Regions from separate parts of the Streptomyces sp. CA-111067 genome, predicted to be linked through region 2. Evidence: riboswitches for the same ligand, from Rfam matches in the RefSeq annotation. Region 2 holds a riboswitch; each other region holds the start of a gene.

Region 1 (4,262 bases), 4.7 Mb from region 2:
AAACCTGAAGGGGGGAGTGCCCGGGGCAAGTGACCGGGGTTGTTCCCTTATCGCTCTCCGCTGTCCGTAACCGACCGCCGTTGGACGGCGGTCGGGACCGGGTGCGACCGGTTACGCCAGCCGGACCGCGCCCGCGAACGGCATCCAGCTCATCGGCGCGATCTCCACGACCCCGCCGGTGTGCGGCGCGTGCACGACGTTGCCGTTGCCGAGGTAGATGCCCACGTGGCTGATGCCGGAGTAGAAGAACACCAGGTCGCCGGGGCGCAGCTGGGACTCCGAGACGTGGGTGCCGTCGTCGTACTGGTCGTAGGTGGTGCGGCCGATGTGGATGCCGGCCGAGGCGTACGCGGCCTGGGTGAGACCCGAGCAGTCGTAGGAGTTCGGGCCGGTCATCCCGGAGGAGTACGGCTTGCCGCGCTGCGCCAGCGCGAAGTTGATCGCCTGCTGGGCGCGGCCGGAGGCGGGGCCCGAGTACGTCGGGTAGCTCGCGTTGGACGCCGTGGACGAGCCGGAGGAACCCGAGGAGCCCGAGGAGTTCGACGCCTTCGGGTGCATCTTGGCGATCTGCGCCTTCTGCTCCGCGGTCAGCGAGTTGAGCAGCTTGTGCGCGGCGGCCAGCTTCGCGTTCACGTTCTTCTTCTGGGTGGCCAGCGACGCCTGCGCGGTGGTCAGGTCCTTGAGCGCGCTGCTCGCCTGGCCGCGCTGGATCGACGCCTGCTCCTGCTGCACCTGGAAGGTGGCCAGCGCCTGCTGCTGCGTCGTGGTCATCCGGTCCATGGTGTGCGTCTGGTTCAGGAACGCCGCCGGGTCGTCGGAGAGCAGCAGCTGCGTCGTCTGGTCGAGGCCGCCGTCGCGGTACTGCGCCGAGGCGAACTGCCCGAGCACCCGCCGGGTCTCGTTCATCTTCTCGGTCTTCTGCGCGACCTGCGTGAGCAGCTGGTTGGTCTTCGCCCGCTGCGTGTCGGTCTTCTCCTTGGCCTGGTCCAGGTGCTGCGTCGCGACCTCGGCCTGCTGGTTCAGGGTGTCGATCTGCGCCTTGACCTCGGCGATGGAGGGCTTGGCGGGCGCGGCGTGCGCGCTCTCGCTCAGCAGGGTGACCGAGGCGAGGGCCGCGGTGGTGATACCGACGGCGGCGCGCGGGGCGGTCGTGGAGAGTATCCGGGTACGCGGCTTGCGGTGCGACGCCAAGGGAGGCGACTCCTTCCGTGACCGCCGACCGGGTTAGCTGACGGGTTCGGGCTGGAAGGCAGCCCTACGGGTTCGACGCTTTTCGGCGTCTCACCCGATTCACCCCGGAATGCTGTTGGGTCCCCGGTTCCGGCCGCCGGCCGGATTAGGCGAAGGTGTCTCGCTGCCGACACCAGCATCGACGAGGAACGAGTCACCTAGCGGGATACCGTAGTCAACTTCGGCGACTCTTGGGAAGTTTGGATCCCATTGTGACCGAAATCGCTGTGCGGTCTTACGTCTTGTGAGCGTGGATTCGCGGTCCAATTACGGACGAACGGCACCGTAGAAGGGCATCTCGGTAATGGGGGCGATCTTGACCGACGTGCCGGTGTGCGGCGCGTGGATCATCTCGCCGTCGCCGATGTAGAGGCCGACGTGGCTCACATCGCTGTAGAAGAAGATCAGGTCGCCCGGCTGGAGGTCGGACTCCGAGACCCGGGTGCCGAAGTCCACCTGGTCGTAGGTCGTACGCGGCAGATCGATCCCGGCAGCCTTCCACGCCGCCTGGGTGAGCCCCGAGCAGTCGTAGGAGTCGGGGCCGGTCGCGCCCCACACGTAGGGCTTGCCGATCTGGTCGCGGGCGAAGTCGATGGCCTGCTGGGCCTTGGACGAACTGCCTGAGGACGGCGGGACGACCGGCTTGACGGCCTTGCCCGGCGTGGTCTTCGCGGCCTTCGCCGCGGCGTCCTTGGCCGCCTGCAGCCTGGCCTGCTCCTTGGCCTTCTCCTGCGCCGCGATCTTGGCCGCCGCCGCCTTCGCCGCGGCCTCCTGCTTGGCCTGGAGCGCCGCCAGCCGCTTCTTCTCCTGCGCGGTGAGGCTGTTGAGCAGGGTCTGCGTCTGGCTCAGCTTGCTCTGCACGTCGTGCTTGGCGGTCTTGAGCTGGGCCTGCTGGGTGGTCAGCGTGGCCAGGCTCTTGGCCGCCTCGATCCGCTGCTGGGTGGCCGCGGCCTGCTGCACCCGGTAGGACTCCACGGCCGACTGCTGCCGCTTGGCCATCACGCTCGTCAGGTGCGTCTGGTCGAGCAGGTCCTGCGGGTTGTCGGAGAGCAGGTAGCGGCCGGTGGAGTCGTCGCCGCCGCTGCGGTACTGCGCGGCGGCGTACTGGCCGAGGATCCGCCGGGAGTCGTTGAGCTGCTGGGTCTTCTGCGCGGCCTGCTTCAGCAGCGTGTTGACCTTCGCGCTCTGCGCGTCGGTCTGCTCCTTGGTGCCGTTGTAGTGGTCGGTGGCCGCGTCCACCTGGTGCATCAGGGAGTCCACCTTCGCCTTGACGTCGGCGATGGACGGCTGGGCGGGCTTGGACGGGGCGGGGGCCGCGTCCGCGGTCTCCGCGAGGAGAGTCATGGTGGCCAGCGCCGCCGTCGTCACGCCGACCGCCACGCGGGGGCCGGGCGTGCTGAGTATCGCGGTACGGGCCTTACGGTGTGTCGCCATTCCGGGCGGACTCCTTCCGGACGCTGCCTGGGGCCGCACGGTAGCCAACGCCCCCCGCCGCTGGGAAGGGCGGTGTCCGATAGGCCCGATACCTTTTCGTAATCTTTTTCTCAGGTGACGGAGCGTACTGGTGGAGCTACCGGGTAAGAGACGGCGCCGGCCCGGCGGAGCCCGGTGCGGCGGAACCGGACTGGGCTGTCGGTGCGGGCGCCTAGACTCGGTAGGCGATGAGCAGCCTCTTTGACGACAACTTCCTGGCCGGTCTGCACGTGGCACCGGAACCGGCCGATCCGGCCGCACCGCCGCCCCCCGAGGAGGGCGGATCCGGCGCCGAGCACGTGCCGGACTCCCTCTTCGGCGACCGGTTCGACGGACCGCCGCCGCCGGGCGCCGGGCGCGACGCGTACTACCGCGACGGCGCCCCGCGCCCCGCGATCGACCCCGCGCAACTGCTCGAAGGGCTGAACGAGCAGCAGCGCGCCGCCGTCCTGCACGCGGGCGGCCCGCTGCTCATCGTGGCCGGCGCCGGCTCCGGCAAGACCCGGGTGCTCACCCACCGCATCGCCCACCTGCTGGGCGCCCGCAAGGTGCACCCCGGCTCGATCCTGGCGATCACCTTCACCAACAAGGCCGCAGGCGAGATGAAGGAGCGGGTCGAGCAGCTGGTCGGCCCGCGCGCCAACGTGATGTGGGTCTCCACCTTCCACAGCGCGTGCGTGCGCATCCTGCGCCGCGAGTCCAAGTCGCTCGGCTTCACCTCGTCGTTCTCGATCTACGACGCGGCCGACTCCAAGCGGCTGATGGCACTGGTCTGCCGCGACCTCGACCTGGACCCCAAGCAGTACCCGCCGAAGTCCTTCAGCGCGAAGATCTCCAACCTGAAGAACGAGCTGATCGACGAGGAGACCTTCGCCGGCCAGGCGGAGAACCCGTTCGAGAAGAAGCTCGCCGAGGCGTACGCGCTCTACCAGGCCCGGCTGCGCGAGGCCAACGCGCTGGACTTCGACGACATCATCATGACCACCGTCCACCTGCTCCAGGCGTTCCCCGACATCGCCGAGCACTACCGGCGGCGCTTCCGGCACGTGCTGGTGGACGAGTACCAGGACACCAACCACGCCCAGTACACGCTGGTGCGCGAACTGGTCGGCACCGCGGACTCGCCCGACGGCACCCCGGTCGCCGAGCTGTGCGTGGTCGGTGACGCGGACCAGTCGATCTACGCCTTCCGCGGCGCGACGATCCGCAACATCCTCCAGTTCGAGGAGGACTACCCGCAGGCCACCACCATCCTGCTGGAGCAGAACTACCGCTCCACCCAGACCATCCTGACCGCCGCCAACGCCGTCATCGAGCGGAACGCCGGGCGGCGCGCCAAGAACCTGTGGACGGAGTCCGGCGACGGCCCGACCATCGTCGGCTGGGTCGCCGACCAGGAGCACGACGAGGCGCAGTTCATCGCCGAGGAGATCGACCGGCTCACCGACGCGGGCGACGCCCGGCCGGGCGATGTCGCCGTCTTCTACCGCACCAACGCGCAGTCCCGGGTCTTCGAGGAAGTGTTCATCCGGGTCGGCCTGCCCTACAAGGTCGTCGGC
Region 2 (4,262 bases):
CCGGCGGCGTGCTGTTGCTCGACGGTCCGCTGCTGCTCGGGCAGGGACTGCCGCTGGATCTGACGGTCCATCTGCGGCTGTCCCCGGCCGCGCTGGAACGCCGCACCGACGACACCGAGCGCTGGACGCTGCCCGCCTATGACCGTTATGCCCGGGAGGCGCTGCCGGAAGAGGCCGCCGATGTCCTGGTACGTGCCGACGACCCGCGGCACCCTGCCTGGACCGGCTGAGCCCGCGCCGCCGGCACCGGCCGCGGCGGACGGTGTACGGCCGCCCCGCGCCGCCTTGCCGTGGGGCCGCGCGCCCCGCTAGCGTCCACGACCACCATGACTGTCGCCCTCGCGCCGCTGACCGACGAACACATACCCGTGGCAGCCCAGCGGTACGACCGCTGGTTCGCGCGGGCCCGCCGCCCGCCGTCGCAGCGCTCCTGGCTGGCCGACGGCCCGGTGCGCGGCGAGGAACTGCTCGGCAAGCTGATCGCCGCGCCGGGCCTCGAGGCGTGCCGGGCGCTGGACGGCGACGGCAACCTGACCGGGTACCTGGCCGCGGTCCCGGTCGACCTCGGCCCTGACGACCCGGCAGCGCTGCGCAGCCACCCCCGCTCCGCCCTGGTGCCGCACGGCGGCCACGCGCTGCCGGCCGGCCGGGAGAGCGAGGTGCTGCGGGCCCTGTACGCCCGGGTCGCGGCCCGGCTGGTCGCCGACCGGCGGCTGGTGCACTACGTCCAGGTGCCCGCGGGCGACAACGCGGTGGCGCCCTGGTCCGACCTCGGCTTCGGCCGGGAGCTGGTGCAGGGACTGATGGCGGTCAAGGCCAGGGGCCGGCAGCCGCGCGGGGTCGAGGGGCTCGGCATCCGCCGGGCAGGACTCGGCGACCTGCCGCAGGTGGGCAGGATGGCGGCGGAGTCCTCCCGCAGGCAGCGCGAGTCCGCGATGTTCCAGCCGCAGCCCGAGGGCCCGCTCGCCGCGCTGCGGCTGCACTACGCCGACGCGCTCGCCGACCCCCGCTGCGCCGCCTGGATCGCGGCCCGCCGCGGCGAGGAGATCGGCATGGTGCTCGTGGTGCCCGCCGCGCCCGACCCGGTGATCCCCGAGTCCTGCGTCGAGCTGGCCGAGGCGTACGTGGAGCCCTCCGCGCGCGGCGAGGGCATCAGCCGGGTGCTGCTGGCCACCGCGCTGGCCTGGGCGTACGACAACGGCCACCGCTACGTCTCGGCCCGCTGGCACTCGGCCTCGCCGCTGGCCGCGGGGCACTGGCCGGCGGTCGGCTTCCGGCCGGTGGCCTACCGGCTCAGCCGGACGCTGGACGGCCGGATGGGCGGCGCGCCCGGCACGTTCTGAGGGCCGGTGACCGCCCTTCGGCCTTTAGATGCCGAAATACCGTACGAATACGGGCATTTCGGGGTGTCGTGGCTCACGTCAGGACTCGGGCGTGAGCGGCCTCACATCGGGAACACGGTCCGGCTCGCGTGATGCACCCGCTGTTTCCGTTACGGCCGGTTTGTCACCCGGCGGCGCCGATATGTCCACCCAGGGTGAGGGCGCCGGGCACGCAGACGCGGACGATCATCACCCGCAGTCACCGTGAGCGGTCGGGCGCTGCTACGGAGACGTCGGGCACACCCGGTTTGGTTGCCCGTCCGTCGGGGAGTCGCCTAACTTCGCTCTCCTGCGGGCCGGATGCCCGCTTCATCCGTCGGGCGGACCGCCGAATCCTGCCGCCGCCCGATTCCCAGGATCAGACCGACAGACAGAGGCAGGAGCGGGGGACCCAGGTAAGCCGCCGTGCCGGGAGACCGGACGGCTAGGGGTGAAGTCGCGGCGCCACGCGCGAGGGCCACCGGCCCTCAGCCAGGCGCGTCAACGCGGCCGGGCATCTCCAGCCCGAATCCGACAGCTCACCTCGCAGGCGTAGGAGAGGAACTCCCGCATGCCCGCAAAGGGACAGCACCGCAAGCCCCGCCGCATGAGCCGCCTCACCCGGATCTGCGTCGCCGCCGGTACCGGTGGCGCCGCTCTCGCGCTGCCGCTGGTCGGCGCCGCGCACGCGTCGGCCGCCGAGCCGGCCAAGGCCGCTCCGGCCGCCGCCGCTGCCAAGGCGGCCCCGGCTGCCGCGCACACCGCCGCCAAGCCCACCGCCTACACCGTCAAGCACGGCGACTCGCTGTCCGGCATCGCCGGCGCGAAGCACGTCAAGGGCGGCTGGCACCAGCTGTACAACGACAACAAGTCGGTCATCGGCTCCGACCCCGACCTCATCGTCCCCGGCCAGCACCTCACGCTGAACGGCGTGGCCAAGGCCGCGACCCACACCGCCCCGGCCCCGGCCAAGAAGGCCGCCCCGGCGAAGCAGGCCGCGCCCGCGAAGAAGGCCGCGCCGACCGCCTCCGCCGCGCAGTCCTCCGCGTCCGGCTACACCAAGCCGGTCGGCGACGCCGCCATCGGCACCGGCTACAAGGCGTCCGGCTCCCTCTGGTCCAGCGGCAGCCACACCGGTGTGGACTTCCTGGTCGGCAGCGGCACCAGCGTCCACTCGGTGGCCGCGGGCACCGTGGTCTCGGCCGGCTGGGACGGCGCGTACGGCAACGACGTGATCATCAAGCACGCCGACGGCAAGTACACCCTGTACGGCCACCTCAGCCAGACCCTGGTCTCGGCCGGCCAGAGCGTCAGCGAGGGCCAGCAGATCGCCCTCTCCGGCGCGACCGGCAACGTCACCGGGCCGCACCTGCACTTCGAGGTGCGCACCACCCCCGACTACGGCTCGGACATCGACCCGGTCGCCTACCTGGCGAGCCACGGCATCACCGTCTGATCCACCGTCTGGGGCATCCAGACGCGCCCGCTCGCCGCGGGCGTACGTGCCCGCCCGGTCTTCACCACCGGGCGGGCACCGCCATGTCCGGGCCCGCGCATGGCATCGGGGCTCACTCGAAGAGCGCGCCGAGCTCACCGCGGGAGACCACGCCCAGCTTCGGATACGCCTTGTAGAGGTGGTGGCCGACCGTGCGCGGGCTGAGGAAGAGCTGCGCGGCGATGTCCTTGTTGGACATGCCCTGCGCGGCCAGCCGCACGATCTGCGCCTCCTGCGGGGTCAGCCCCGCCTCGTCGGCCACCGACCTGGTCTCCTTGGCCGCCGCCGCCACCGCGGCGCCGGCCGCGCCGAGCTCCGACCTGGCGCGGTCGGCCCACGGCCGCACGCCCAGCCGCTCGAACGTGTCGAGCGCGGCCTGCAGGTGGTCGCGCGCCTCGCTGCGGCGCCGGGCGCGGCGCAGCCACTCGCCGTAGAGCAGCGCGGTACGGGCCGACTCCATCGGCCGCCGGTGCGGGTCGTGGCCGCGCAGCGCCTCGGTGTAGTACGCCTCCGCCGCCTCGTCGGGCGCGCGCAGCGCCCGGCAGCGGGCCACCAGCGCGGCCGCCCAGCCCTGACCCGAGCGGGCCGCCCACCGCTCGAACCGGGCGAAGGCATCGTCGGACCGCTCGGGCGCGCCGATCCGGACCGCGGCCTCCACCAGGTCCGGCACGCTGCGGGTGGCGCAGATGTGGTGCCGTACCGACTCCTCGGTCAGCAGCGAGAGCCGGTCGAGGGCGAACCGGGCGCGGCCCAGGCCGAGTTCGAGCAGCCCGTGCGACCAGTACGCCCACGGCGCGCCCGGCGCCATGGCGCCGCCGGTACCGCCGGCCAGGGCGTCGTCCAGCAGGCGGCGGCAGCCGTCCTCGTCACCGCGCAGCGCCGCGACGTGCGCCAGCGCGCTGCTCAGCTGGCTGACCCACTGACCCTGGCCGGTGTCGCGGGAGATCCGCAGCCCCTCGGCGGCGGTGTGGCCGGCGTCGTCGTACCGGCTCTCGAAGATCTCCGCCTCGGCGCGGAAGAACATGATCGTGGACAGCCGGCCGATGCCGCCGCTCTCCCGGCTCTCCGAGGTCAGCGCGGTGGTCAGCTCGTGGGCCTCGGTGTCCTGGCCGAGCGTCAGCGCGACCCCGCAGAGCATCACCAGGTCTCGCGGGTCGAGCCGGCCGGCGCGCGCGGCCCTGGCCTGCTCGGCGGCCAGGTCGACGGCGGGCGGCTCGCTCCCGGCGGCGTCCGCGCCCAGCGCCCGGGTGAGGAAGACGGCGACCGGGCGGATCGGCGCGTCCGCGGGCAGATCGAGGGCGGCGAGATCGGCGATGGTGTCCGCGACCTCGCCGGGCCCCAGGTACCAGGCGGTGTGCGCGGCCTGCACCAGCATCCGCGCTGCCCGCTCCGGGTCGGGGCCGGCG
Region 3 (4,262 bases), 6.3 Mb from region 2:
AGCTGCTGATCGGCCGCACCGGCGCCGACCGGCACGACCCGGTGTGGGCCGGCCAGGTGCTCGGCACGTACTGCCTGGGTGGCACCCTGACCTCCCGTCTGGACCGGGTGCTGCGCGAGGAGAAGGGCTACACCTACGGGGTGCGGGCCTTCGGCCAGGTGCTGCTGTCCTCGGCCGACGGCACCGGCGCCGCGCTGCTGGCGATCAGCGGCTCGGTGGCCACCGAGGTCACCGGCCCGGCGCTCGCCGACACCTGGCAGGTGATCCGCACCCTCGGCGAGTCGGGGCTGACCGACGACGAGCGCGATGTCGCCGTGCAGAACCTGGTCGGGGTCGCCCCGCTGCGCTACGAGACGGCGTCGGCGGTGGCCGGCACGCTGCTCGACCAGGTCGAGCAGCAGCTGCCCGACGACTTCCAGGCCCAGCTCTACGCGCGGCTGGCGGCAACCGGCACCGTGGAGGCCACGGCCGCGGTCGTCAACGCCTTCCCGCTGGACCGCCTCGTGGTGATCCTGGTCGGCGACGCCGCCACGATCGCCGAGCCCGTACGGGAGTTGGGCATCGGCCCGGTGGAGGTCGTCAACTAGGGACTGTTTGAGGTTCGGATCATGTGGTTGAGGTGAGGAGCTTCAGCCACATGATCGATCCGCGGAGGTGGAGTCCGGCCTCGTAGCTTTCGGGAGACTTGTCGTAGCGTGTGGCCAGGCCGCGCCAGGTCTTGATCTTCTGGAAGCTGCGTTCGACGGTGTTGCGCTGTTTGTAGCGTTCGTTGTCGTAGGTGACAGGCCGTCCGCCGGCTGAGCCCTTGTTCTTGCGGTTGGCCTGCTGGTCGATCTTTTCCGGGATGACCACGGTGATGTGGCGCCGGCGTAAGTAGGCCCGGTTGCCCTTGGAGGAGTAGGCCCTGTCCGCTGCGACGGCCTGTGGTCGGGTGCGGGGGCGGCCGACCGGGCCAGGTATGCGGATCTTGTCCAGGACGGTCTGGAACTGAGGGCTGTCCCCGGCTTGTCCGGGAGTCAGGACGAACGACAGGGGCAGTCCTGTGGCGTCGACCGCGGCATGGATCTTGCTGCTCAGTCCGCCTCGGGACCGGCCGAGCCCGGCGGCGTCCGCCCTGGCCCTGCAACGCCGTCGCGCTGCAGCCCGGTCCGGGTTCGGCGTGTCTGTGCCACTCGTGTCCGCACCGGTCGTCGGCGGATCACCCGCAGCACCGGCGGTTGTCGCGGGAGCGGAGCCCCCTTTTCCTCGGTCAGGGCCTGTTCCAGGGCGTCCAGGGTCTCCCCGGCCACTGCCAGACCTGCCGATTCGTGATGCGCCCGCACGATCGTGGAGTCCACGCTGACCAACTCCAGGCCGACCTGCCGCCGCGCGGCCGCCTCGGCGATCAACGCGTCCATCAGGTCCTGGAACACCCCGGCCTTGGCCCAGTTGCTGAACCGGGAGTAGATGGTGGACCAGGGCCCGTACCGGTCCGGGACATCACGCCAGCCACTGCCGGTCCGGAACCGCCACAGCACCCCGTTGAACTGGTCCCGCACCCGCCGCGGCAACGGCCCGGTGGCCGTCACCGGCAAGTGCAACTCGATCAGAGCCCATTCGGCATCCGTCACGTCAAAACGCGCCACGCACGAGTTCTACCAGCCACCGGCAACAGACCACCGGGCCTCTCAAAGATCCAAACCTCGAACAGCCCCTAGGGCTCCGCCAGCCGGAGTTCGACGTCAGGCCGAACCGGGGCGGGGCATGGGCCCCGCCCCGGTCCGGGTGGCGGATACGGCGGTGCGGCCTGATGTGCGGCCGTGTGGCGTACGCAACATATGAGCCGATCTGTTTGAAGTACGACCGTGTGCCCGGTTAGCGTCAACGACCGTTGCCCGTCCAGCAGTCGCGCCTGGCGGCCCGGGCGCACATCGCCGAGTCCCCGTCAGGGGAGCCGGGGAACCAAGAGTTCCCTGGGGTGAATCGGGACCTTTCGCCCACCACGGGCGGCGGACCCGTAGGAGACCTTCCTGCTCCGAACCCGTCAGCTAACCCGGTAGGCGAGAAGGAAGGAAAGGAGCGACGCCGCTTCATGGCGTTCACCCACCCCCAGCCCCAGCCCAAGTCCGCGTCCCGCGGGAAGCACCGCCGTCCCGGCCGCAGCGTCCTGCGCACCGGCACCACCCTGGCCGGGGTCGCGGTCGTCACCGCCACCGGCGGCCTCGGCGCCAGCGCGATGGCCGCGCCGGGGCAGGCGGAACCGGCCGCCGTACAGCCCGTCTCCCTGGCCCAGGCACTCGACGTGCCCGAGACGCTCGCCGACTCGCTGGCCGCGCAGGCCGACGCGCAACTGCGCGAGGCCGCCGCCAGGACCGAGCGGGCCCAGCACGCCCGCGAGCAGGCGGCCGCAGCGGCGATGGCCAAGGCCGCCGCCAAGGCACAGGCCGCGGCCGTGCACGAGGCGCGGCAGCAGGCCGCCCGCGCCGCCGAGCGCAAGCGGCTGAACTCCTTCGTGCTGCCGGTCGCGCACTCCTACGTCTCCACCGGCTACCTGGCGTCGAGCAATCTGTGGTCGTCCGGCCGGCACACCGGCATCGACTTCCACGCGGCCATGGGCACCGACGTGCACGCGGTCGGCGCCGGCACCGTGGTCGAGGCCGGCTGGGGCGGCTCGTACGGCAACAACATCGTGATCAGGATGGCCGACGGCGAGTACACCCAGTACGGCCACCTGTCGTCGATCCAGGTCACGGTCGGCCAGCGGGTGACCCCCGGGCAACGCATCGCGCTGTCCGGCGCCACCGGCAACGCCACCGGGCCGCACCTGCACTTCGAGGTGCGCACCACCCCCGACTACGGCTCGGACGTGGACCCGGTGGCCTACCTGCGCAAGCACGGCCTGAGCGTCTGACCCGCCCCGGCGGGCCCCGAACGAGGGTCCGCCGGGCCGGCCGGCGTCCGATCACGGCCGCGGCGGCGTCCGAAAAGGGCGGCGCTGTCCCAAAACAATGCCCGAATTCTGGGGCTGCTTTCTGATTCCCGTGCGTGCTGGAATAGAGTCGCGCACAATACGGGGAAAGAACGGAGTCCTGCGATGTGGAATCGGATGTGAACGGCCAGGACGGCTCGGGGCGTCGTATCTCCGCCCAGGTGGTGTGTACGGCCGTCCGCGACGACATCGTCGCCGGCTTCTTCCCGCCGGGCAGCCGGCTCACCGAGGAACTGCTCGCGCAGCGCTACGGCGTGTCCCGGGTGCCGGTGCGCGAGGCGCTGCGCACCCTGGAGTCCGAGGGGTTCGTCCGCACCCGCAGGCACGCCGGCGCCTCGGTGGCGGAGCCCACCGAGCAGGAGGCGGCCGACCTGCTGGAACTGCGCGGACTGCTGGAGCCGCTGGGTGCCGCGCGGGCGGCCAGACGGCGGACCGAGGCGCATCTGAAGGTGCTGCGCGGACTGGTCAGGCTCGGCCAGGAGCGCGCGGTGCAGGGCCAGTTGTCCGACCTGCCGTCGCTGAGCGGCTGGTTCCACGAGACGCTGGCCCAGGCGTCCGGCAGCCCGACGCTCACCGCGCTGCTCACCCAGCTCAGACACAAGATCGCCTGGGTGTACGGGGACGGCAGCGCGGGCCGGGCGGTGGAGGCGTGGGAGGAGCACGCGGCGCTGGTGGACGCGGTGGCGCGCGGTGACGCCGACCGGGCCGGCCGGCTGGCGGCGGTCCATGTCGAGCGCACCTCGGCGGTGAGGACCCTGAAACATCCCGTAAACGCGGTGCGCCGCCGCAATTAACAATCACGCCGTATACAAGACCTGGGAATAGGGCTGCCGTAATTGCGGCTGCTTGTCATCAGGAACGGGCGGGACCCGGCAATCCGGGGGGATTGCCGGGCCCGCTGAATTCCGCTGCGTCAGACCGTCTCGGGCAGTTCTTCGAGCCCTTCTGCGACCAGCTTGGCCAGCCGGTCGAGTGCCGCGTCGGCGCCGTCGGCCTCCGAGGCCAGTACGACCTCGTCGCCGCCCTGCGCGCCCAGGCCGAGCACGGCCAGCATCGAGGCGGCGTTCACCGGGGCGCCGCCGGCCTTGGTGATCGTGACCGGCACGCCGGCGGCCGTCGCCGCGCGGACGAAGATGGACGCGGGGCGGGCGTGCAGGCCGTCCGCCCAGCCGACGGTGACACGGCGCTCAACCATAGTGTTGCCCTTCGGATCGTCTTCAGGTGGTTCCCGGGTCGTACCCGGGGTCGTACCCGGTACGTGAAGTTGTCTAGACCAGTCTCGCACGATCGTCGT
Region 4 (4,262 bases), 490 kb from region 2:
CCCAGCTCATCCACCTGGAGAGCAGCGCCCCCGAGCAGGACATCAACATCTACATCAACTCCCCCGGCGGCTCGTTCTCGGCGATGACGGCGATCTACGACACGATGCAGTTCGTGACCCCGGACGTCGCCACGGTGTGCATCGGGCAGGCGGCCTCGGCCGCCGCGGTGCTGCTCGCGGCCGGCGCGCCCGGCAAGCGGATGATGACCCCGGCCGCCCGGATCCTGATCCACCAGCCGTCGCTGGGCGACGTGGTGCAGGGCGACACCTCCGACCTGGAGATCCAGGCCAACGAGCTGCTGCGCACCCGCGAGCGGCTGGAGGCGATGCTCACCCGGCACACCGGCCAGGACGCGGACCGGATCAGCGCGGACATCGAGCGGGACAAGGTCTTCGACGCCGAGGCCGCGGTGGCCTACGGGCTGGTGGACCGGGTGACGAGCAGCCGCAAGTCGATCCCCGCGTACCGGCCGCGGTGAGCCGCGGTGGTACCCGAACTGCCGCCGCTGCCCGCCCTGACCCGGTCGGAGGGCGAACTGATCGACAGCTACCTGGAGATCGTCGACCTGCTCGGCCGGATCAACCCGTCGCGGACCGCCGACACCTACAGCGCGCTGCGGGCCGCCCAGGCGCTGGTCGGCCGGGCGGCGGAGCTGCGTGACGCGCTGGCCACGATGCACCTGCGCGGCGAGTCCGCCTTCCACCACGCCACCCTCGGGCGGGCGCTGCGGGTGCTGGACGGCGAGCGCCGGTCGTCGCTGGTCGTGGTGGCGCCGGAACGGGCTCCCGGGCCGCCGGACTGAACCGCCAGACGTACCCGCCGGGGACCGGCCGGCCGAGCGGCGTCGCACCGCCGGTCGATCGCCGGGCCGGTCACTCAGCGGCAGGGGGTCCCCCGCACGGCGGTAGCGGCCACCTCCGTTGGGGTAGCCGGAAGCCGCCGGAAACGCGGCGTCCGACTTGCGCGTGGCGGCTTGACGCCGACCCGCGGATATGAGCCGCGCGCAGGTCAGGCGGTGCGGTAGTCGCACCGGTCGGGCTTTCGCGAGCGGACATTCACTCGATCGGATGACATGTGACGAGCATCACATAGCGCGTTTCCCGCCCGGTCGCGGCGGCCGGTGTGCGTGACGATCCGTAGTGACGACAAGCCCCCGCCGCCGTGGCGGGGCGGTCCGCGCGGAAGCCCAATCCCGCCGGCGCGCGGATGCCAGGTCGCGACTCGAGTGCAACGGCGGGAGCGGAGGACCCAGGCACGACGGGGCCGGTCCGGAACGCATCCGGGCCACTCCTTGGGGTGAAGCCGCAGCACGCGGCCGGGCATCTTCGCCTGCCCGAACCCGACAGGTCATCCTTCGCAGGCTGACGACGAAGGGTTGCGCATGACCACGCCCAACCGCGTGTCCACCCGGCTGACCCGGATCGGCGCCGCTTCCGTCCTGACCGCCGCCGTGGTCGCCGTACCACCGCTGCTGCCGCACACCGCGCAGCGGGCCGAGGCCGCCACCCAGGCCGCCAAGGCGCTCGGGGTCGCCGCCTCGAAGAAGGGCTCGCCCTACCAGTGGGGCGCGGCGGGCCCCAGCCGCTTCGACTGCTCCGGGCTGACCCTCTACTCGTTCAAGCGGGCCGGCAAGACCCTCCCCCGCACCGCCGCCGCGCAGTACGGCAGCACCAAGCACATCTCCGCCGGCTCCCGCCGGGTCGGCGACCTGGTGTTCTTCCACAGCGGCTCGGCGAGCTCCTCGGTCTACCACGTCGGCATCTACGCGGGCGACGGCCGGATCTGGCACGCGCCCAAGACCGGCGCCCGGGTGCGGCTGGAGAAGATCTGGACGGGGGGTGTCTGGTACGGGCGGGTGGGCTGACCCGCCGGGCGGCGCCGGTGCGGTCAACGCACCGGCACCGCCCAGGGGATCATCACCCAGACCGTCTTGCCGCCCTCGTCGGTCGGCGTGACCTGGAGCCTGCCGCCGGACTCCGCGGTGAGGTGACGGATGATCACCATCCCGCGCCCGTTGTCCTGCTGCACGGCCCCGGGTAGCCGCTGCGGCCAGCGCGGGTGGCTGTCGGTCACGCCGATGTGCAACCGCTCACCCCGCTCCCACCGGACGTCGATGGTGAAGGTCGGGGACATGCCCGAGGTGTGCAGCACCGCGTTGGTGGCCAGCTCCGAGACCATGAGCCGGACCGAGTCGGTGGCCGGGTCCCCGTCCGGCATGCCCCAGTCGGTGAGCAGCCCGCACACGTAGCGGCGGGCCGTCGTCACCGACGCCGGCTCGCTCGGCAGGGTGATGGACGCTTCCTGAAGATCTGCCATCGCGACACAGTCCCTTTCCCGCCGTGACCGGGCTCCGGTGCGTGGCGGCCGTCCGATGCGGGCCCGGAAGTGGGCCCGGATGCGGCGGGTTCGCGCCAGAGTGCCACTAATCGTGCCGCCATTGCCGGTGTCGCACAGCACAATGCATATATCTGTCGCTCAAATCGGTGAACTCTGCTACGTGAGAACGCATTAGGTCGGCACACTGTCGTAACGGTTCCCATACCGTCACACCGCGCACTTCTGGAGGTCCGAAGCACCATGGAACGAATGCCCGCCGTACGCCGGCGCAGGCTCGGCGAGGAGCTGCGCCGGCTACGTGATCTGGCCGGTCTGACAAGTGGGGAGGCGGCCCGGCTCGCGGGCTGGCACCAGTCGAAGGTCAGCCGGATCGAGACCGGCCGCAGCAGCGTCAGCGCCGAGGACGTCACCGTACTGCTCGACGTCTACGCGGTGCGCGACGAGGACACCAGGGAGCTGGCCGACACGCTGGCCGGGCAGGGCCACCAGCGCGGCTGGTGGCACGACTTCCGCGACGTACTGCCGGTGGAGTACCGGGACTTCATCAGCCTGGAGACCGGGGCGAGGCGGGCCAGGTCGATGGAGAACAACGTGGTGCCCGGGCTGCTGCAGACCCGGGCCTACGCCAAGGCACTGACCGGTGACGTCATGCCCGAACTCGGACCGCGCGAGGCCGACGCCCTGGTCGACGTGCGGATCGCCCGGCAGGCGGTGCTGCGGCAGGACCCGCCGCTGGAGCTGTGGGCGGTGCTCGACGAGGCGGTACTGCGCCGCGGTGTCGGCGGCCCCGAGGTGATGGCCGCTCAGCTGCGGGCGCTGGCCGGGGCCGCGGAACTGCCGAATGTCCGGTTACAGGTCTTGCCGTTCGCCGCCGGCGGGCACATAGGAGTTACGGGTTCGTTCGTTGTCTTCTCATTTCCGCGCATTGCCGATCTCGACGTGGTTGTTATTGACCATTTGACGAGTAGTCTCTATGTCGATCGGAAAGAGGATGTCGCAGCGTACGGTGCCGCATTCGCCCGATTGTGTAAGTTTGCTCTTCCTGACGACGAGTCCGTGGCGCTGATCGGTAAGATCGCGGACGATATGTCGTGATAGCCGGGCCCAACGACAGGCGGGCGCACTAAGAAGGGGGCTCCATGGCAGCTCTGTCCCGGTACGTTTCCTCCAGTGCGGCGCTTTCCGGCGTGACGTGGCGGCGCAGCAGCCACAGCACCGCCGCGAACAACTGCGTGGAGACGGCGAGACTCGCCACCGGTCTGCTGGCCGTCCGTGACTCCAAGGACCGGCAGGGGCCGGCGCTGCTCTTCGCGCCCGGCGCCTGGTCGGAGTTCGTGCGGGCACTGAGCGGGGACGAACTCGTCCGGTCCTGAACCGCTCGGTCCCGCTCGCTCCCGCTCGGTTCCGTTCACGCACCGCCCGATTCCGTCCGCGCTCTGCCCGGTTTTGTTCAGCCGCGCGGCGCGGTCCTCGCGATTGCGGCGACCGCCGCTTCGATCTGGCCCTCCGTCAGGTCGCAGCGGGCGGTCAGCCGCAGCCGGGAGATCCCGTCGGGCACGGACGGCGGCCGGAAGCAGCCGACGGCCAGGCCCTCGTCCCGGCAGCGCGCGGCCCAGCGCACCGCGTCGTCGGCCGACGGCGCGCGCACCGAGACCACGCAGGCGTCGGGGGCGGTCACGTCGAGGCCGGCCGCGGTCAGCCGCCGGTGGAACTCCCCGGCCACCCCGCGGGCCCGCTCCGCGCGCTCGGGCTCCCGGCGCAGCACCCCCAGCGCGCCGAGCGCCGCGCCCACCGCGGCCGGTGCCAGACCGGTGTCGAAGATGAAGGTACGGGCGGTGTTCACCAGGTGCTCGATCACCGCGGCCGGCCCGAGCACCACCCCGCCCTGCGCGCCCAGCGACTTGGACAGCGTCGCCGTGCACAC

What was found. Region 2 has a riboswitch for cyclic di-AMP ahead of ACQPW6_RS03980 (M23 family metallopeptidase). Riboswitches for the same ligand answer to the same signal wherever they lie in the genome.
Region 1: another riboswitch for cyclic di-AMP. It lies ahead of ACQPW6_RS24950 (NlpC/P60 family protein); the one in region 2 lies ahead of ACQPW6_RS03980 (M23 family metallopeptidase).
Region 3: another riboswitch for cyclic di-AMP. It lies ahead of ACQPW6_RS32140 (M23 family metallopeptidase); the one in region 2 lies ahead of ACQPW6_RS03980 (M23 family metallopeptidase).
Region 4: another riboswitch for cyclic di-AMP. It lies ahead of ACQPW6_RS01880 (C40 family peptidase); the one in region 2 lies ahead of ACQPW6_RS03980 (M23 family metallopeptidase).

The regions. Positions count from the first base shown of each region.
Region 1 covers NZ_CP192103.1:5,656,768-5,661,029, forward strand. The annotation lists gene ACQPW6_RS24950 (NlpC/P60 family protein) at 112-1,191, opposite strand; cyclic di-AMP (ydaO/yuaA leader) riboswitch at 1,199-1,353, opposite strand; gene ACQPW6_RS24955 (NlpC/P60 family protein) at 1,498-2,664, opposite strand; gene pcrA (DNA helicase PcrA) at 2,892-4,262, shown strand, end outside.
Region 2 covers NZ_CP192103.1:926,141-930,402, reverse strand. The annotation lists gene ACQPW6_RS03990 (uridine kinase) at 1-230, shown strand, start outside; gene ACQPW6_RS03985 (N-acetyltransferase family protein) at 327-1,343, shown strand; cyclic di-AMP (ydaO/yuaA leader) riboswitch at 1,715-1,927, shown strand; gene ACQPW6_RS03980 (M23 family metallopeptidase) at 1,933-2,817, shown strand; gene ACQPW6_RS03975 (AAA family ATPase) at 2,930-4,262, opposite strand, start outside.
Region 3 covers NZ_CP192103.1:7,237,478-7,241,739, forward strand. The annotation lists gene ACQPW6_RS32130 (M16 family metallopeptidase) at 1-587, shown strand, start outside; partial or broken gene ACQPW6_RS32135 (IS5 family transposase) at 607-1,625, opposite strand; cyclic di-AMP (ydaO/yuaA leader) riboswitch at 1,902-2,057, shown strand; gene ACQPW6_RS32140 (M23 family metallopeptidase) at 2,072-2,890, shown strand; gene ACQPW6_RS32145 (GntR family transcriptional regulator) at 3,076-3,762, shown strand; gene ACQPW6_RS32150 (HPr family phosphocarrier protein) at 3,882-4,163, opposite strand.
Region 4 covers NZ_CP192103.1:434,121-438,382, forward strand. The annotation lists gene ACQPW6_RS01870 (ATP-dependent Clp protease proteolytic subunit) at 1-479, shown strand, start outside; gene ACQPW6_RS01875 (hypothetical protein) at 486-803, shown strand; cyclic di-AMP (ydaO/yuaA leader) riboswitch at 1,211-1,379, shown strand; gene ACQPW6_RS01880 (C40 family peptidase) at 1,383-1,865, shown strand; gene ACQPW6_RS01885 (ATP-binding protein) at 1,889-2,317, opposite strand; gene ACQPW6_RS01890 (helix-turn-helix domain-containing protein) at 2,579-3,433, shown strand; gene ACQPW6_RS01895 (DUF397 domain-containing protein) at 3,478-3,711, shown strand; gene ACQPW6_RS01900 (8-amino-7-oxononanoate synthase) at 3,789-4,262, opposite strand, start outside.